DNA from 3 places in the Stenotrophomonas sp. 86428_Sma genome. Region 2 is predicted to be linked to each of the others. Evidence: predicted binding sites of a transcription regulator. Region 2 holds the regulator's gene; each other region holds the start of a gene.

Region 1 (5,997 bases), 2.4 Mb from region 2:
TGGCCGAGCGCATCGGACAGGGCATTGCGGATCTCCCCACGCAGCGCGGGGCCGTTGTCGCCATTGGTCAGGATGACGAATCCATCGCCGCTCTCCGGGTAGCCTTCGATGCCGGCGTGATAGCTGTCATTGCTGCCATTGTGGAAGAAGCGGCGACTGGCACCGGTGCCGGCCAGCTCCGGTCCCAGGCCACGACCGGCCGGCGCCACTTCGCTGACCATCTGCAGGGCCAATGACTGCGGCAGCCATCCATCCTTCGTGCGGATGCTGCGCAGCAGGGCCGCGACGAACAGGCCCATGTCGTTGGCGCTGGTCCACAGCCCGGACGCCGCCTGTTCCGGAAAGCTCTGCCAGCCGCGTGGCAGGGCCTCCGGCAGGCCTTTGTTGTCGTGCGCATGGGCAACGTTGCCGTAGCCGGCAGGCAAGGGGTTCTGGTACGTGCTGCGGGACATGCCCAGTGGCGCGAACACCTCGCGACGTGCGACGTCAGCGAATGCTCTGCCCGTCAGGTCTTCGATCGCCAGCTGCACCACCGTGTAGCCGCCACCGGAATAGTCGACCTGCTGGCCGGGTGCGTGGATCAGGCGTATCGGTTCATTCTTTGCAGGCGCCAGTCCATCCAGTGTCTGCAGCAGGGTCGGCAAGCGCTCGGCGGGCTGGTAGTCCTGGAAGCCATGCACGTTGAAGCCGGCGGTGTGCGAGAGCAGCATGCGCAGGTTGATCGGCGGGTGCAGTCCCTGCGCATCGGCAGGCACATGCCAGCGGTGCAGGCGGGGATCGATGTTCTCCTCCAGCGAGACCTTGCCGGCAGCAACCAGCTTCAGGGTGGTCGCCGCAGCGCCCATCTTGCTGACCGAGCCCACCGAGAACACGGTATCGGCATCCACCGCGTCGCGCGTGCCTGCCTGGCGCAGGCCGTACCCGGCGGCGTACACCACCTTGCCATCGCGGATCACCGCAACGGCGGCACCCGGCACCTTGTAATGGGCAAGGCGTTCCTCGATCGACCACTGCGGCAGCGCCGCGCCCAGCTGCGCGGTGCTGGGGCGCAGGCCGTGGGCCATTGCCTGGGCAAAGCGCGCGGCGTCTTCTGCGCTGGCGTCAGTGGCCATCACGTGGAACGGGGTCAGGCAGACCAGCAGCGAACACAGCAACAGGCGGTTCATCATCGACATCCTTGCGGGAGTGGAAGAGGGTTGGGATCGGCGCAGGCGTTGCCACGCACGCCTGCCGCGTCCGATCGTTGCGGGTGGAACAGGTTGCCGCCGCAGCGCAGAAGGCGATGCGGCGGCGGAGTCAGCGTCGTTCGCGGCGGGCGCCCTGCGTCAGCAGGTAATCGCGTACGGCCGCGGTGCCGGCCTGGTTCAACGGTGTCCGCCAGCGGCCCAGCCAGCCGTCGGCTTCCACCCCCAGGTTGATATCGGCGCCGTGCGCGAGCAGGTACTGCACGGTGACCAGATGCCCTTCGCGCGAGGCATTGATCAGCGGCGTCTCGTCATAGGTCACGACCCGGTTGACGTCTGCACCGGCCTGCACCAGCTGCTCGACGATGGGTTGCAGGCCCAGCGCGGAGGCGACGATCAACGGATTGCCTTCGCCCAGCGCAGCGCGATCAGGGTCGGCTCCCAGCTGCAGCAGGGCGTCGACCATCACCGGATCGCGTGCGCGGATGGCCTGGATCAGCGCCGTGCCATCGCCGAGCACGCGCGCATCGAGATCGACGCCCGCCACCGCCAACGCGTGGACCTGCGCGAGGTCATGCGTGCTGGCGGCCTGGAGCAGAGTGTTGACGCGCGTATCGGAGGTGCTGGCCGCTGGTGAGGCCAGTCGTGGTGAGACAGCCACCGCGGTGCCGACGCAGGCCAGCAGAAGCAGCAGGCCCAGCATCAACAGACTGCGGCGCCGAGGGGCGTACGACGGGGCGTCCAGCAGTTGGTCGATGCGCTGCGCCAGCTGGCTGCGTGCACTGAACATGCCCAGTGCAAGCGTCGGCGCCTCTTCGCGCAGGGCCTGAAGCTGTTCGATACCGGCCAGCAGCGAGCCTGCATAGTCCAGCGGTTCGCGTGCCTGCATCGCAGCGCGTGCATCACAGGCCATTTCGCGCAGTAGCGCCAGGCGTGCCTGGGCAAGGTGCAGGAGTGGATTCCACCAGAACAGTGCTGTTCCCGCCCGCAGCAGCGTGCTTGTCCACAGATCGCGTCGATGCAGGTGTGCAACCTCGTGGCGGACGATGTCGCGCAGCACGTTGTTGTCCAGCCGTGCCAGCAAGGGGCGGGGCAGCAGGATCTGCGGGCGCCACAGGCCGACCACCATCGGCCCGTCGACGGCGCAGGTGGCGATCGTCACGTGGGCGGGCACGATGTCGGCCAGGGCCGCGCGCAGTCCGGCGGACGCCGGTTGTGCCAGCCGCCGCAGCCGGCGCGCGTGCAGCATCGCGTCCAGCAGGCGCATGCCCAGCCACAGGGTGCCCAGCAGCCACACCACTGCAAGCACTGTCGGCAGGGTCTTCGGTAGTTCGACGTAATAGATGTCGGGCTGCCGTCCAGCTTCGAAGATGGCCTCTCCCGCCGTTGCGCCTTCGCCGGGCAGGGGGTGGAACGCGGCGGCGGGCGGTGCCGGTGCAGGCAGGGTGGTCGACCAGCCCGGCAGGAAGGCGCTGAGCGGCAACAGCAGGGCTGCTGCCATCGCGGCGGTCAGCAGCCAGGAGCGCTGTTCGGCACTGAGGGCCCGCCGCCGTGCCAGCCACAGCGCGGGCAGCAGCACAACGGCAGACAACAGCAACTGCCGAAGGCCCAGTGCCATCGCCATGTCGATGAGGTTCATTCCTTCCTCCCGGCCCTGGCATCGCTGATGCGCTGCTGCAGTGCCTGCAGTTCGTTGCGGTCGATTTGGCGTTCGTCCACCAGGTGCTGTGCCAACACGTTTGGTGAGCCGTCGAAGAACTGATGCAGCAGATGGTCGAGCGCTTGCCGGCGGGCCTGCTCGCGGCTGAGCGTGGCGTGATAGATGTAGGCGCGACCTTCCTGGCGATGACTGACAAAGCCTTTCTTCGCCAGCACGTTGAACATGGTCAGCACCGTGGTGTACGCAACCGGCTTGTGTTCGCCGAGCACATCGGCCACTTCGCGCACGGAGGCTTCGCCCTTGTCCCAGAGGATGTCGAGGATGGCCTGCTCGGCCGGGGTGGGAGTCTGGGAGGCGGGGCGGGCCATGCGCATCTACGTATGAATTAGTTGATGCATCGGAGCATGCTGCCGCATGGCTGTCAACGGGTTTTTTAGTAGTAAAACATCGAGCCTGTGGCGCGCGGGGCTGAACATCTGGCAACATCCCCGCCCCTGAATGCGCCTCCAGGCCTACCCGTTCAGCTCCGCTTGACCGGAATCGGCCGGTTTCCGGTAGGTAATTGCTTGAATTCCAAGGGATTGTGAATCCCGAAAAGCGCGCTCGCCACTGTCATCAAATCGCGCTACGGTAGGGCTCTGTTTGGGACCAGTGTTGCATCAATAGGATGCTGGAACTTTTTCCTCCTTTAGCAGTCCAAATCCCGGACTGCTAAGATGGGTGCCTATGAGCCAGAACACCTCTACTGCCCTTGTGGCAAACAATCTCCCGATTCCCAGTGCGCTCGGTTCGCTGGACGCCTACATCGGTGCCGTGCACCAGATCCCGGTGCTGTCGGTCGATGACGAACAGGACCTGGCCCGTCGCTTCCGCGACGGCAACGATCTGGACGCCGCGCGCGAACTGGTGCATTCGCACCTGCGCTTCGTGGTGCACGTGGCCCGCGGCTACAACGGCTACGGCCTCGCCCTGGGCGACCTGATCCAGGAAGGCAACATCGGCCTGATGAAGGCGGTCAAGCGCTTCGACCCCGAAATGGGCGTGCGCCTGGTGTCCTTCGCCGTGCACTGGATCCGTGCCGAGATGCACGAGTTCATCCTGAAGAACTGGCGCATCGTGAAGGTCGCCACCACCAAGGCGCAGCGCAAGCTGTTCTTCAACCTGCGCAAGTCGAAGACGCGCCTGGGCTGGATGAACGCGGCCGAAGTGAGCGCGGTGGCCAAGGACCTGAACGTGTCCGAGCGCGAGGTCATGGAAATGGAGTCGCGCCTGTCCGGTCGCGATATCGGTTTCGATGCGCCGACCGACGAGGACAACGAACACGCGCCGCCGTCTCCGGCTGCGTTCCTGGTCGCCAACGACGAAGACCCGTCGATGGCCTACGAGCGTGCCGACAGCGAAGACAACCAGATGCAGCTGCTGCGCGAAGGCCTGGCCGAGCTGGATGCCCGTTCGCGCGACATCATCCGCCGTCGCTGGCTGGATGCCGACAGCAAGGTGACGCTGCAGGAACTGGCTGACGAGTACGGCGTATCGGCCGAGCGCATCCGCCAGGTTGAAGCGAACGCGCTGAAGAAGATGAAGGCGCTGTTCACCGCGTAAGGCGGGATGGCGTTGAAGCAATGAAAAGGCCCGGCATTGCCGGGCCTTTTCTTTTTGGTTGACCCGTCCTGAATTGGGTTGACACCTTTTCCCTCTGGAAAAGGAATGTTCAATGAAATCAACAATCAGGCGCAGTCAGCGGGATTACTCGCTGGCCTTCAAGTTGTCCGTGGTCGATCAGGTCGAGCGTGGAGAACTGACCTATAAGAAGGCTCAGGAGCGATACGGTATCCAAGGTAGCAGCACGGTTCTGAAGTGGCTTCGCCGCCATGGTCGGCAGGATTGGTCAGGTGGTGCATCATCTGCCCCCATGACGACTTCTCCCAAAAGTGGACCGGCCACGCCGCTGACGCCGGAACAACAGATCAAGGCCCTGCAGGTCCAGTTGCGGGAGGCCAACGAGAAAGCACAGCTTTTCGAAGCCATCGTGGATGTCCTCAAAGAGGATTACGGGGTGCGCATCGTAAAAAAGCCTTCAGGCAAGTCCTCACGCAAGGGCGCCTCAAAGGCGTAAGCGTGGCAAGGGCTTGCCGCCATTTCGGCATCAGTCGACAGGCGTTCTATCAAGCGGGGTGCCGGCATCAACGACGACGCGCCAGCGAGACCAAAGCACTGGCGCTGGTGAGCGATTGCCGCGTGCGGCAGCCACGGATCGGGACGCGCAAGTTGCACCATTTGATCGGACCGAAGCTGCAGGCGGCGGGAATCACCATGGGGCGTGACCGGTTGTTTGACGTACTTCGGGAAGCGCGCCTGCTGGTACCGAAACGTCGGGCTTATCACAAGACTACCGACAGCCATCATCGCTTTCGCAGGCATCCGAATCTGCTCAAACCTGGCCAAGGATGCGTAATACCAACCGGTAGCGAGCAGGTGTGGGTGGCGGACATCACCTATCTGCCGACGCAGGGGAAGTTCGTGTATCTGAGCCTGGTCACCGATGCCTGGTCGCGCAAGATCGTGGGCTGGAGCGTGCACGAAACGCTACAGACAGAGCAGGTAGCTCAGGCGCTGGAGATGGCGCTGAAAGGGAGAAAGACACCGCAGAAGCTGATCCATCACTCTGATCGTGGAATCCAGTACTGCTCGGATTACTACCAGAAGATCCATGCGCGGCACGGCCTGACCTGCTCGATGACCGACGGCTACGACTGCTATCAGAACGCTCTGGCAGAGCGAGTCAACGGGATCCTCAAGTGCGAGTTCCTGCTTCATCGCCCACGGGACCTGGGGCAAGCCCGCCAGATGGTGGCTGAGGCCGTAGACATCTACAACGCTGAGCGCCCCCACCTGTCCCTTAAAATGCAGACGCCCGATGCGATGCATCGGGCGTCTTTGGCCGCCTGACGGCGGCCGGACCATCCACCCATCGGTGTCAACCTATGGCAGGACGAGTCAGGTGGCGTTCTCATCCACGCATGGCGTGGCTCTACTCTGACGCCGGGGCGGTGGTTGCGCCGACCGGGTCATGCGCTGGATCCTGATGTTCACGCCGTACCACCAGGTGGCACGGTAAGATCATCCCACGCGTTTTCCGCACCCGAAGTTTCA
Region 2 (5,997 bases):
AACTTGCGGGCCTGCTCGATGTCACGGGCAACACGCTTGCGCTGGTTCTCGAGGTCGGCGCGCTCACGCAGCGCATCGGCCTTGATCTGCTCGACTTCGGCGCGCAGGCGCTCCACTTCGTCGTTGACGCCGGCGGCGGCGGCCGCATCGGCGGCAGTCTGCTGGGATTCGATATCTGGATGTTCGTGGTTCATGTCTGGGTCCCTGGCGGTCAATCTCCGCCTCCACCCACCCTAGTGTGGGCGGGATGCTGCGTTTCAAGCGTCGGATGTGCCGGGAGTGCGCCCGGCCGGTGAAAAGGCCGCGCCGAGCACATCGGCGGTGGCCTGGACCAGCGGAATCATGCGGTCGTAGGCCATCCGCTTGGGGCCGATCACGCCCAGCACACCCAGTACCTGGCCATTGGCGGTGTACGGGGCGGTGACCAGCGAGACCCCCTGCAACGGCATCATCCCGGTCTCCTCGCCAATGAAGATGCGCACCCCCGGGGCCTGGATGGTCCGCTCCAGCAGCTGCAGGATCTCGCGCTTGCTGGAGAACAGCTCGAACAGTTCGCGCAGGCGCTCCAGGTCCGACAGGTCCTGCACCCCCATCAGCCGGGTCTGGCCGGCCACCAGCATGTCGTCGGCGGCCGGCTGCAGGGCCTGCTCGGCCAGTTCGATGCTGTGCGCCAGCAGCTGCTCCAGCTCGGAACGGGCATCGCGCAGCTCCAGCAGCAGGCGGGTGCGGATCTCGGCCATCGGCAGGCCGGCGAAATGCGCATTGAGGTAGTTGGCGACCTGCTCCAGCTGGCCTGGCGCGAAGTCCTGACGGGTCTCGATGACCCGGTTCTGCACCTCGTTGTCGGCGAACACCAGGATCGCCAGCACCCGGCGCCCGTCCAGCGCCACGAAATCGATCTGTCGGAAGGCGAACTGCTCGCGTCGTGGCGCGCTGACCACGCCAACGAAGTGGCTCATCGCCGACAGCAGCTCCGAGGCGCTGCCGAGCAGGGCCTGGGTGCTGCCGCCGCTGGCCAGTTCCTGGCGCAACCGGGCCAGCTCGCCCTCGCCCGGCGGCTGCATCTGCAACAGGCTGTCGACGAACACCCGGTAACCATGCGCGGTCGGGATGCGCCCGGCCGAGGTGTGCGGCGAGGCCAGCAGCCCCAGGTCTTCCAGGTCGCCGAGGATGTTGCGGATGGTGGCCGGGCTGACCTCCAGGCCGGCCACGCGCGCCAGCGTCTGCGAGCCGACCGGCTCACCGTCCTGGATGTAACGCGCAATCAGCGTGCGCAGCAGATGGCGCGCACGCGGGGCAAGCTGGTCGGGAGAACCGTGCATGGAATCAACCTGTGAGACACGGACACTAGATAATGGCGGCGCATCACCTTGGCAAGTCATTGGACCTCCCTCGCCCGCGTGCTAGCGTTGCGCGGCTGCTGATACCCCCTTACCCATGCTCAGACATCTTTCGATCAAGGATTTTGCCGTCGTCCGCGCCACCGAACTGGAGTTCGGGCCAGGCATGACCGTGGTTTCAGGCGAGACCGGCGCCGGCAAGTCGCTGATGGTCGACGCGCTGGGCTTCCTGTCCGGCCTGCGCGCCGACAGTGGCGTGGTCCGCCACGGCGCTGCGCGCGCCGAACTTTCCGCCGAGTTCGCGCTGGACCAGCTGCAGGCCGCGCGCCAGTGGCTGGCCGACAACGAGCTGGACGACGAGGAACAATGCCAGCTGCGCCGCGTGATCCGTGCCGACGGCGGTTCGCGGGCGTGGATCAATGGCCGCCCGGTGACCCTGGCCCAGCTGGGCGACCTGGCCTCGTTGCTGGTGGAGATCCATGGCCAGCACGAACAGCAGGCCCTGCTGACGCGCCCGTCGCAGCTGGCCCTGCTGGACGCTTATGCCGGCAACGAGAACGAGCGCCGCCAGGTGCGCCGCGCCGCCGCGGCCTGGCAGGCTCTGGTCGATGAATCGCTGGCGCTGTCGCAACAGGGCGACGTCAGTGACCGGATCGGCTTCCTGGAGCACCAGCTGCGCGAACTGGACCGCGAAGACCTGGAACCGGAGTCGATCGTCGCACTCGGTGCCAGCCACCGCCGCCAGGCCCATGCCAGCGCCCTGCTGAGCGCCTGCCAGGCGGCCAGCAACCAGCTCAATGGCGACGACGGCAGTTCCGCGCTGGACCTGCTACAGCAGGTGCGCCACGAGCTGTCGCGCCTGATCGAACACGACCCGCGCCTGGGCGAGGTGGACGGCCTGATCGAGAACGCCTCGATCCAGCTGCACGAAGCCCTGTCGCTGCTGGACCGCGTGCACGACGACCTCGATGCCGACCCGGAGCAGTTCGAGGAGAACGAGCGTCGCCTCGGCCGCCTGCACGACCTGGCCCGCAAGCACCGCGTGCCGATGGACGAGCTGGGCGCGCAGCGCGAGCGCATGCATGCCGAAGTGGAACAGCTGCGCGGTGCCGACGAGCGCCTGCAGCGCCTGGCCGGCGAAATCGACAAGGCCGCTGCGGCCTGGCGCGTACAGGCCGAGGTGCTGACCGCCAGCCGTCGCAGCGCCGCTGCCGAACTGTCGGCCACCACCACCGGCATCATCGCCGAGCTGGGCATGGGCGGTGGCCAGTTCCTGATCGAACTGGAGCCGCAGGATTCCAGCAAGCCCGATCCACAGGGTGCGGAGCGCGTGGAGTTCCTGGTCGCCGCCAACGCCGGCCAGCCACCGCGCGCCCTGCGCAAGGTGGCCTCGGGCGGTGAACTGTCGCGCATTTCGCTGGCCATCGAAGTGGCCGCGCTGGACCTGGATGCGGTGCCGACCATGGTGTTCGACGAGGTCGACTCCGGCATCGGTGGCGCGGTGGCGGATATCGTCGGCCAGAAGCTGCGCGCCCTTGGCGAGAAGCGCCAGGTGCTGTGCGTGACCCACCTGCCGCAGGTCGCCTCCAAGGGCCACGCGCATTACCGGGTCAGCAAGGCGCCGGTGGAAGGCATGACCCAGAGCGCGGTGGAAAAGCTGGACAGCAAGGCACGCGAGGAAGAACTGGCGCGCATGCTGGGCGGCGTGGAAGTGAGCAAGGAAGCGCGCGCCGCCGCACGCAAGCTGCTGCAGGTCTGAGGCCTGTTCGCGGTTATCCACGCATGGCGTGGATCTACAACGCGCGAGGTAGTGCCGGCCGCTGGCCGGCAACCCAACACAGGTGAACGAAGATCATGAGGTTGCCGGCCAGCGGCCGGCACTACCCCCGTGGCCGCGCCAGATCCACCGTTTCCACCAGGAAATCGAGGAAGGCGCGCACCCGCAGCGGCAGGTAGCCGCCCTGCCCCAGGAACACCGCGTGCACCTCTTCCAGGTCACCGGGGTTGGCCTCCTCCAGCACCGGCAGCAGGCGTCCGGCGGCGATGTCCTCCTGCACCTGGTAGGTCGCCAGCCGCGCCATGCCCAACCCGCCCAGCACCAGCTGCCGCAGCGCGTTGCCATTGCTGGCGCGGGCATTGCCACTGGGCAGCACCATCCGCTCGCGTCCGTCCTGCAGCAGCGGCCAGCCCTGCATCGCACGCGCATGGCCGATGTCCAAACGGTTGTGCGACATCAGCTCCTCAGCGTTGCGCGGCAGTCCATGCCGCTGCGCGTAGGCTGGCGCGGCCACGATCATCATCCGCGTCGCACCCAGCCGTCGCGCCACCAGGCTGGAACTCTTCAGCGGGCCGGCCCGCACCGCCACGTCGGTGCGCTGCTCAAGCAGGTCGATCACCTCGTCGTTCAAGGTCAGATCCACCCCCACCTGCGGATTGCGCTCCAGGAATGCCGGCAGCAGCGGCAACAGGAAATGCTGGCCGAACGGCACGTTGGAGTTGACCCGCAGCCGTCCGCGCGGCTCGGCATGGGCGCTGGCACAGCGCTCGGCCTCCTCCAGGTCGGCCAGCACGCGCAGGCCGCGCTCGTAGAATGCGCAGCCTTCCGGGGTCAGCTGCAGCTGGCGGGTGGAGCGCTGCAGCAGACGCGTACCCAGCCGTTGCTCCAGCCGGGCTACCAGCTTGCTGACTGCCGACGGCGTCATGTCCAGGGTACGGGCCGCCGCGGAGAAGCCACCGGTCTCGATCACCCGCACGAACACTTCCAGTTCGCCGGATCGGTTGATGTCGGGTCGCGCCATGGCGATGAATCCAGTTCACAGATGATTATCCATGCGCAGTCTAGTTCACAGATGGACGGAGAATCACCATGGCCTTCCCTCCTCCCGGGATTGCCCGATGAACCGCTTCAGCCAGCTCACCGCGACCGCCTTGATCGCCCTGTCCAGCGCAGCCAGTGCCGCCCCGGCCCCGCACTGGGTCGCCAGCTGGCAGGCCAGTCCGCAACCGGTCTGGGGCGCCGATTTCCTGTTCCCGACCCTGGTCCCGGCCACGCTGCAGGACCAGACCTTCCGCCAGACCGCGCGCATCAGCCTGGGCGGGCCCCGGCTGCGGGTGCGGCTGAGCAATGCCTACGGCACCCAGCCGCTGCGGATCGGGGCGGCCAGCGTGGCTGCACACGCGGGTGCCACCCCGCAGCCGCTCAGTTTCGACGGCCAGCCCGGCGTATCGATCGAGCCCGGTCAGGAACGGCTGAGCGATCCACTAGCGGTGGCCACGGATGACCGCAAGGCGTTGCAGATCAGTGTCTTTGTGCCCGGGCCGACGCCCGTGCAGACGTTCCACTGGGAGGGGCGGCAGACCAGTTGGATTGCGCCCGGCGACCAGAGCCAGGCCCAGGCTCTGAGCGGGGTCAGCAGCACCACGGCCCGCCTGTTCCTGACCGGCATCGAGGTCGAGGCACCGGCCAGCGCACGCAGCGTGGTGGTGATCGGCGATTCGATCACCGATGGCGCCACCGCCAGCCTCGATCAGGACCAGCGCTGGACCGACCATCTGGCGGCGCGCCTGGCATCGCGGGGCGTTGCCGTGGTCAACGCCGGTATTTCCGGGGGGCGGCTGCTGCGCGATGGCATGGGCGAATCCGCCCTGGCCCGCTTCCGGCGTGACGTGCTGGATCAACCAGGCGTGGTCAGCGTAGTCGTGCTGATCGGCATCAATGACATCAGCTGGCCCGGCACCGCCTTCGCTCGGAACCAGGCCCGGCCCACGCTGGCCGAACTGCAGGCGGGGTATCGCACCCTGGCCGAGCAGGCCCATCGGCGGGGTCTACGCATCCTCGGCGCCACCCTGACACCGTTCGCCGGCGCCCTGCCCGGCACGCCGCTGGACGACTACTACCAGCCGGACAAGGAAGCACTGCGCCAACAGCTCAATGCCTGGCTGCGCAGCGACAGCCCGTTCGATGCGGTGATCGACCTGGATGCGGCGCTGCGCGACCCGGCCGATCCGTCACGGATGGCCGCCGCCTACGACTCCGGCGACCACCTGCATCCGGGCGATGCGGGTAACCGGGCCATGGCCGAGGCGGTGGATCTGGAGGTGCTGATGGGGCCCCTTACGCATGGTGTGAATCTGCCGTAAGCAACGAAAAACCCCGGGAAGGCCCGGGGTTTCGTCGCATACAGCTGGCCCGAACGGCTTACTTGCGCTTCTTGCGCACGTACAGCACCAGCGAGTGCTCTTCCAGCTCATAGCCGTGGTCTGCGGCGATCTTGCGCTGCAGCTCCTCGATCTCGTGGCTTTCGAACTCGATGATCTTGCCGCTGTCCACGTCGACCATGTGGTCGTGGTGGCCGCCACGGTCCAGCTCGTAGACGGCCTGGCCGCCTTCGAAATTGTGCTTGAGCACGAGGCCGGCGGCCTCGAACTGGGTCAGCACCCGGTAGACCGTCGCCAGGCCGATCTCGTCGCCATGCTCGAGCAGCTGGCGGTAGATGTCTTCGGCGGTCATGTGGTGCTGGGCATTGCGCTGTTCAAGCAGCGCCAGGATCCGCATCCGTGGATGGGTCACCTTCAGGCCGACTTTTCGCAGGTCGTGGGTTTCCATAGGTCTCCGTTCATTGGCGATTTAGCGCCAGCTGCCTCGGATTGGGTCGCG
Region 3 (5,997 bases), 2.4 Mb from region 2:
CCCTTGGGCATCTGCAGCGCGCCGGCATTGAAGGCCGGGTCGGCCTTGACGCTGGTGCGGTGGCGATACAGGTAATAGCCCGGTGCGATCTTGAACTGCAGTTGCACCTGGCCCCGTTCGGGGGCGCTGGCGGTCAGCGCGAACGCCTGGTCCACCGGCAGCAGGTCCTTCTCATCCAGCGCGAAGGCCGGCAGCGAGAGCCACAACAGGGCGCACAAGGCGGCGCCGCGCGCAAACAGAGTCTTCAATCAGTGTCCTCCCGGGTCTGTGCCCGGATCCAGTCCAGATACGCCGGCAGGCCGGCCCGGGTTTCGACCGCAATGCACTCCGGGAGTTCATACGGATGCAGTGCGACGATCCGGGCAATCGCGTCATCGACGCGGCTCGCGGTGGTTTTCACCAGCAGCTGCAGTTCGGCGTCGGTGGTCACCTCGCCCTGCCAGCGGTAGGTGGACTGCGCGCCATCGAGGCGGGTCACGCACGCGGCCAGGCGCTCGCCGACCAGCGCGTGCGCGATGCGCTCGGCACTGGCCCGGTCCGGGCAGGTGGTCAACAGCAGCAGGACGGGATCGACGGTCGACATGACCGTCGAGTATAGGGCCGCCGCCGGGTCAGGGCCCGGCGGCGGCAGTGGACCGCTGCGTTGCGCGGTCAGTTGGCCAGCTGGCAGGAGGCCGGCTTGGCCGAGGTGAACAGGCCCGGGGTCGCCCACTCGGGGTGGTCGATGAACGGGTTGCGGTTGCCCTGGAAGCTGTAGATCACGTCGTTGCGGGCACGCTCGGCATCATCCGGCGGATCGGACAGGTGCCAGTCGATCAGCGTCGAGAGCAGGCCCATGTAGGCCGGCGAACTGCTGGTCTTGACGATCCTGCTGCGGTCGTCGGTCAGCTCCAGGTCCGGCTCGGACTGGCCGGTGGCCGCATCCTTGCCGCCCTCGTAGCGGATCGCCATGTACATCACCGCACGTGCCATGTCGCCCTTGCGCTTGCCCCACACCTCGAAGGTGCCGGTGTTGCCGTCCGGCGTGCGCACCCAGTTGGAGTTGCCCGGGTAGCCGCCGCTGCCGCCGCCCTGGCCGTTGTTGGCCTCGGTGGCGCGTTCGCCGCAGTTGGCGTCGCACTTGCCGAACGGCTTGTTGCCACGGTCGGCGTTCCACTGCGCGTCGGTCAGGTACAGCATGTGGGTGTCGGTGTACGGCGCGTACGGCAGGCCCTTGTCGCCGGTGGTGCTGGCAAAGCCCAGCGAGTTCGGCCAGGTGTGCTCGCGGTTGTACTTCAGGCCGCCGCCGCTGCCGGCGCGGTCGGTCACCTTGGCGTAGCTGCGGTTGCGGTACGCATCCAGGATCCTGCCGCTGTTGTTCGGATCCTCGTCGGCGATTTCCAGGATGGTCCAGGTGCTGGTGCCCGAGCCGCTGTACGGGTAGGCGGTGTGGCCCTTGATGGTGGCGTGCAGCGAGCAGCGCAGCTGGCTGGGGCTGCTGGTATTGACCTTGGAGTAGTAACCGGCCGGCACGCCCGGGTTGCCCGGGTCCGGATTGCCGCCGGTGCTGGCCACGGTGAAGGCGATGCGGCTGTCGGCGGCGGGGTGCGCCCCCTGCAGGTCGGTGATGCGCGCGGCGCGGATGTCGAAGCGGCAGGCTTCACCGGCCACCAGCGCGGTGTTGGTGGACAGCTTCACGCTGCGGCCGCTGGCCGGGTAGGTCAGCGGCACGATGCCGGAGGTACCGCAGCTCAGCGCGAACGCGCCGCTGGCCAGGTTCACCGTCTCGCTGAACACCACTTCCAGATCGGCCGCGGCCGGGAAGGTGCTGCTGCCCTGCGCCGGGGTGGTGGTGGACACCGACGGCGGCGTGTTCGGGCCCGGGGTGCCGCCGCCGCTGAAGGTCTGGCCGTTGTTGCAGCTGCCGAAGGTCTGCCTGGCCGACTCGGCCCAGGTGAAGTGGGCGTACTGGCTGCCGCTGCCGGTCAGCTGCAGCGAGGTGCCGGGGGCCGTGCTGTTGGTCTCGGCCACCGGAATGTTCTGGCTGGTCATGCCGGCGGCAGGGCCACCGGAGGCGGTGATGGCGCCCTCGTAGCTGAGGAACTGGACCACCTTGCCGCTGGCGTCGACCAGGGCGATGCCGTCGTTCGGGCCGTTCTGGATGCCGTTGGTCGGGTAGTTGACCACGGCGATGCTGGCGCTGCCGCAACCGGCGGCGGTGCCGGCCGGGACCGGGTTGTTGGCGTAGACCGTGGCGGCCGAAGGATTGCTGCCGTTGTAGAGGTAGAGGCGGTAGCCGGACAGGTCTTCACCTGCGGTAGCGACCACTTCGATGACTTCGCCGACGTCACCGGCGGCGGTGCTGTCGTCGTAGTGCAGTTCATTGATGAAGACCTCGGCCTGGGCCGGCGCCGCGGCCAGTGCCAGCAGGCAGGCGGCGGCAAGCGGGGACAGCAATCGCATCGACTACTCCTTGTGATTGGGAATGCCTGACCGAGCCTAAGGCCGATCCAGTGACACTTTGTCGTAAATGAACGTCAGATATCTGACAGTGCGACGCTTGTCACCGAAATTGTCCAGGACCGACGCCGTGGCCGAGGCGCGCGGGTGGAAAAAATTTTTTCATTCCGCCCTTGAAAGGGGGCGGCGCGGCTCCATCTCTGCCCTGCTCCCGACGTTGTCGGGTTTCTTCACGTGCGGTTCTGGCACTCGCCTGGGGTGAGTGCTAACATCGCCGGACTTTTTTAGACCAATCAATCACTTAAGAGGTCTCCTATGAGCATCAAGCCGCTGCACGACCGCGTTGTGGTCAAGCCGATCGAAGCCGACGAAATCTCCGCCGGTGGCATCGTCATCCCCGACTCGGCCAAGGAAAAGTCCACCAAGGGTGAGGTCGTGGCCGTCGGCCCGGGCAAGCCGCTGGACAACGGCAACGTGCGCGCGCCGTCGCTGAAGGTCGGCGACAAGGTCATCTATGGCCAGTACGCCGGCAGCTCGTACAAGAGCGAAGGCGTCGAATACAAGGTCCTGCGCGAAGACGACGTGCTCGCCGTCATCGGCTGAGCCTCGGCGCGACCTGTTTCAACCTGATCCCAAACTCCCAGCCGCCGGGCATCGTCCGGCGCTACCAATGAGGTAAATGCAATGGCTGCCAAGGATATTCGTTTCGGTGAAGACGCCCGTTCGCGCATGGTGCGCGGCGTCAACGTTCTCGCCAATGCCGTCAAGGCCACCCTGGGCCCGAAGGGCCGCAACGTCGTGCTGGAAAAGAGCTTCGGCGCCCCGACCATCACCAAGGACGGCGTCTCCGTCGCCAAGGAAATCGAACTGGCTGACAAGTTCGAGAACATGGGCGCGCAGATGGTGAAGGAAGTTGCTTCGCGCACCAACGACGATGCCGGCGACGGCACCACCACCGCCACCGTGCTGGCCCAGGCCCTGATCCGCGAAGGCGCCAAGGCCGTTGCCGCCGGCATGAACCCGATGGACCTCAAGCGCGGTATCGACAAGGCCGTTTCGGCCGCCGTCGCCGAGCTGAAGAACATCTCCAAGCCGACCGCCGACGACAAGGCGATCGCCCAGGTCGGTACCATCTCGGCCAACTCGGACGAGTCGATCGGCCAGATCATCGCTGACGCGATGAAGGAAGTCGGCAAGGAAGGCGTCATCACCGTTGAAGAAGGCTCGGGCCTGGACAACGAGCTGGACGTGGTCAAGGGCATGCAGTTCGACCGCGGCTACCTGTCGCCGTACTTCATCAACAACCAGCAGTCGCAGACCGCTGACCTGGATGACCCGTTCATCCTGCTGCACGACAAGAAGATCTCCAACGTCCGTGACCTGCTGCCGGTGCTGGAAGGCGTCGCCAAGGCCGGCAAGCCGCTGCTGATCGTGGCCGAGGAAGTTGAAGGCGAAGCGCTGGCCACCCTGGTCGTCAACACCATCCGTGGCATCGTCAAGGTCGTGGCCGTCAAGGCGCCGGGCTTCGGCGACCGTCGCAAGGCGATGCTGGAAGACATGGCCGTGCTGACCGGCGGCACCGTGATCTCCGAAGAAGTCGGCCTGTCGCTGGAGAAGGCCACCATCAAGGACCTGGGCCGCGCCAAGAAGGTGCAGGTCTCCAAGGAGAACACCACCATCATCGACGGCGTCGGCGACAAGGCCAACGTTGATGCACGCGTGGCGCAGATCAAGACCCAGATCCAGGACACCTCCTCGGATTACGACCGCGAGAAGCTGCAGGAACGCGTGGCCAAGCTGGCCGGCGGTGTTGCCGTGATCAAGGTCGGCGCCTCGACCGAAATCGAAATGAAGGAAAAGAAGGATCGCGTCGACGACGCCCTGCACGCCACCCGTGCGGCCGTTGAAGAAGGCGTGGTTCCGGGCGGCGGCGTTGCCCTGGTCCGCGCGATCACCGCGCTGGCCGGCCTGAAGGGCGCCAACGAAGACCAGAACCACGGCATCCAGATCGCCCTGCGTGCGATGGAAGCCCCGCTGCGCGAGATCGTTGCCAACGCCGGTGACGAGCCGTCGGTCATCATCAACAAGGTCAAGGAAGGCACCGGCAGCTTCGGCTACAACGCCGCCACCGGCGAGTTCGGCGACATGCTGCAGTTCGGCATCCTGGACCCGACCAAGGTGACCCGTTCGGCGCTGCAGAACGCGGCCTCGATCGCTGGCCTGATGATCACCACCGAAGCCATGGTTGCCGAAGCTCCGAAGAAGGACGAGCCGGCCATGGGTGGCGCCGGTGGCATGGGCGGCATGGGTGGCATGGGCGGCATGGACTTCTAAGTCCCCGCATTCGCACCGCAATGAAAAACCCCGCTGCAAGGCGGGGTTTTTTTGTGGCCGGCTGCAATGGCATCGCTTTTCGAGCGGCTTATCCTGCGTCCTGCAGGGTGTGTGTGCCTGCTGCCTGCGGCGTCATCAATGCTGCATGCAACCAGGTCATGAAAGCAGGTATCGCCGCGTTGGCCTCGCCGTCCGCACGCGTCACCGCGTAGTAGGCAAAGGCCTGTGGCCAGGGCTGGTCGATCACCACCTGCAGCCGGCCATTGGCGAGTTCTTCGGCCGCGTGGATGTCGCGCACCAGGGCGATGCCTTGCCCGGCCACCGCCGCGCGGATCAGCAACAGGTCGTCATCGAACGCAGGGCCGCGCTCCAGTCGTTCATCGACGGGTAGATCCAGTGCCTGGAACCACAGCCGCCAGTCGCTGCGGTCGGCGTCCTGCAGCAGCGGCAGCTGCAGGCAATCCTGCACCGTACCCACGGCAGGCGCGCTGGCCAGCAGCGCAGGGCTGGCCACCGGCAGCAGTACCGGCGCCAGAAGATGCTCGGCATGCAGGCCAGGGTAGCGGCCCAGTCCATGACGGATCGCGATGTCCACCCCCTCGCGGCGCAGGTCGACCAACGCCGCGCTCGAGTCCAGCTGCACGTCCACCTGCGGATGCAACGCACTGAACCGGCCCAGTCGCGGCGCCAACCACTGTGCGGCGAAGCTCGGTGCCGCGCTGATGCGTAGCGTGCACCGGGTTTCCCAGCGTTCGAGTGTCTGCAGGCTCTGTGCGATCTGATCGAAGGCCTGCAGCAGCTCCGGATACACGCGCGCGCCGGCTGCACTGAGCACCACGCCATGCCGGGTGCGGTCGAACAGGCTCACGCCCAGCCGCTCCTGCAGCTGTCGAAGCTGCTGGCTGATTGCACCAGGTGTCACCCCCATCGCATCGGCGGCGGCGGTCAGGCTGCCATGTCGGCCGGTTTCAACGAAGGCCCGCAGGCCCAGCAGCGGCAGCACCGCACCCATCTCCACTCTCCTGTAACCGCGTCGGCACGCGCCGCGCTGCGACAGCATATCGACCACACTGCAGCCTGTCGCGCGCGCGTCGCGCACGTTGAGCCCCGCTCAACTCCCCGTGCAGAAGACATCGTTTCCCCGCGACGCAGGCCTTTCCTAGACTGCCTGCACGGCTGCTGCAGCGCCCGTTCCCGCATCGCCCGGCCACCTTCAACGGCCGG

Evidence for each region. Region 2 encodes HrcA, which represses chaperone genes, less so after heat shock. Its sites were predicted from a motif close to TTNGCACTCNNNNNNNNNGAGTGCNAA; they were not measured.
Region 1: the regulator HrcA is predicted to act here: its motif matches at 3,533-3,559, upstream of rpoH (RNA polymerase sigma factor RpoH).
Region 3: the regulator HrcA is predicted to act here: its motif matches at 2,682-2,708, upstream of ACZK3J_RS20360 (co-chaperone GroES).

What each region holds. Positions count from the first base shown of each region.
Region 1 covers NZ_CM151156.1:4,479,966-4,485,962, reverse strand. Annotated here, with positions in the region: gene ACZK3J_RS20595 (serine hydrolase domain-containing protein) at 1-1,166, opposite strand, end outside; gene ACZK3J_RS20590 (M56 family metallopeptidase) at 1,297-2,823, opposite strand; gene ACZK3J_RS20585 (BlaI/MecI/CopY family transcriptional regulator) at 2,820-3,212, opposite strand; gene rpoH (RNA polymerase sigma factor RpoH) at 3,571-4,446, shown strand; one part of gene ACZK3J_RS20575 (IS3 family transposase) at 4,559-4,910, shown strand; one part of gene ACZK3J_RS20575 (IS3 family transposase) at 4,910-5,793, shown strand.
Region 2 covers NZ_CM151156.1:1,937,158-1,943,154, reverse strand. Annotated here, with positions in the region: gene grpE (nucleotide exchange factor GrpE) at 1-194, opposite strand, end outside; gene hrcA (heat-inducible transcriptional repressor HrcA) at 258-1,322, opposite strand; gene recN (DNA repair protein RecN) at 1,438-3,099, shown strand; gene ACZK3J_RS09010 (LysR family transcriptional regulator) at 3,221-4,138, opposite strand; gene ACZK3J_RS09005 (SGNH/GDSL hydrolase family protein) at 4,236-5,480, shown strand; gene fur (ferric iron uptake transcriptional regulator) at 5,539-5,946, opposite strand.
Region 3 covers NZ_CM151156.1:4,434,248-4,440,244, reverse strand. Annotated here, with positions in the region: gene ACZK3J_RS20375 (protein-disulfide reductase DsbD family protein) at 1-248, opposite strand, end outside; gene cutA (divalent-cation tolerance protein CutA) at 245-583, opposite strand; gene ACZK3J_RS20365 (endonuclease) at 652-2,442, opposite strand; gene ACZK3J_RS20360 (co-chaperone GroES) at 2,755-3,042, shown strand; gene groL (chaperonin GroEL) at 3,124-4,773, shown strand; gene ACZK3J_RS20350 (LysR substrate-binding domain-containing protein) at 4,862-5,785, opposite strand.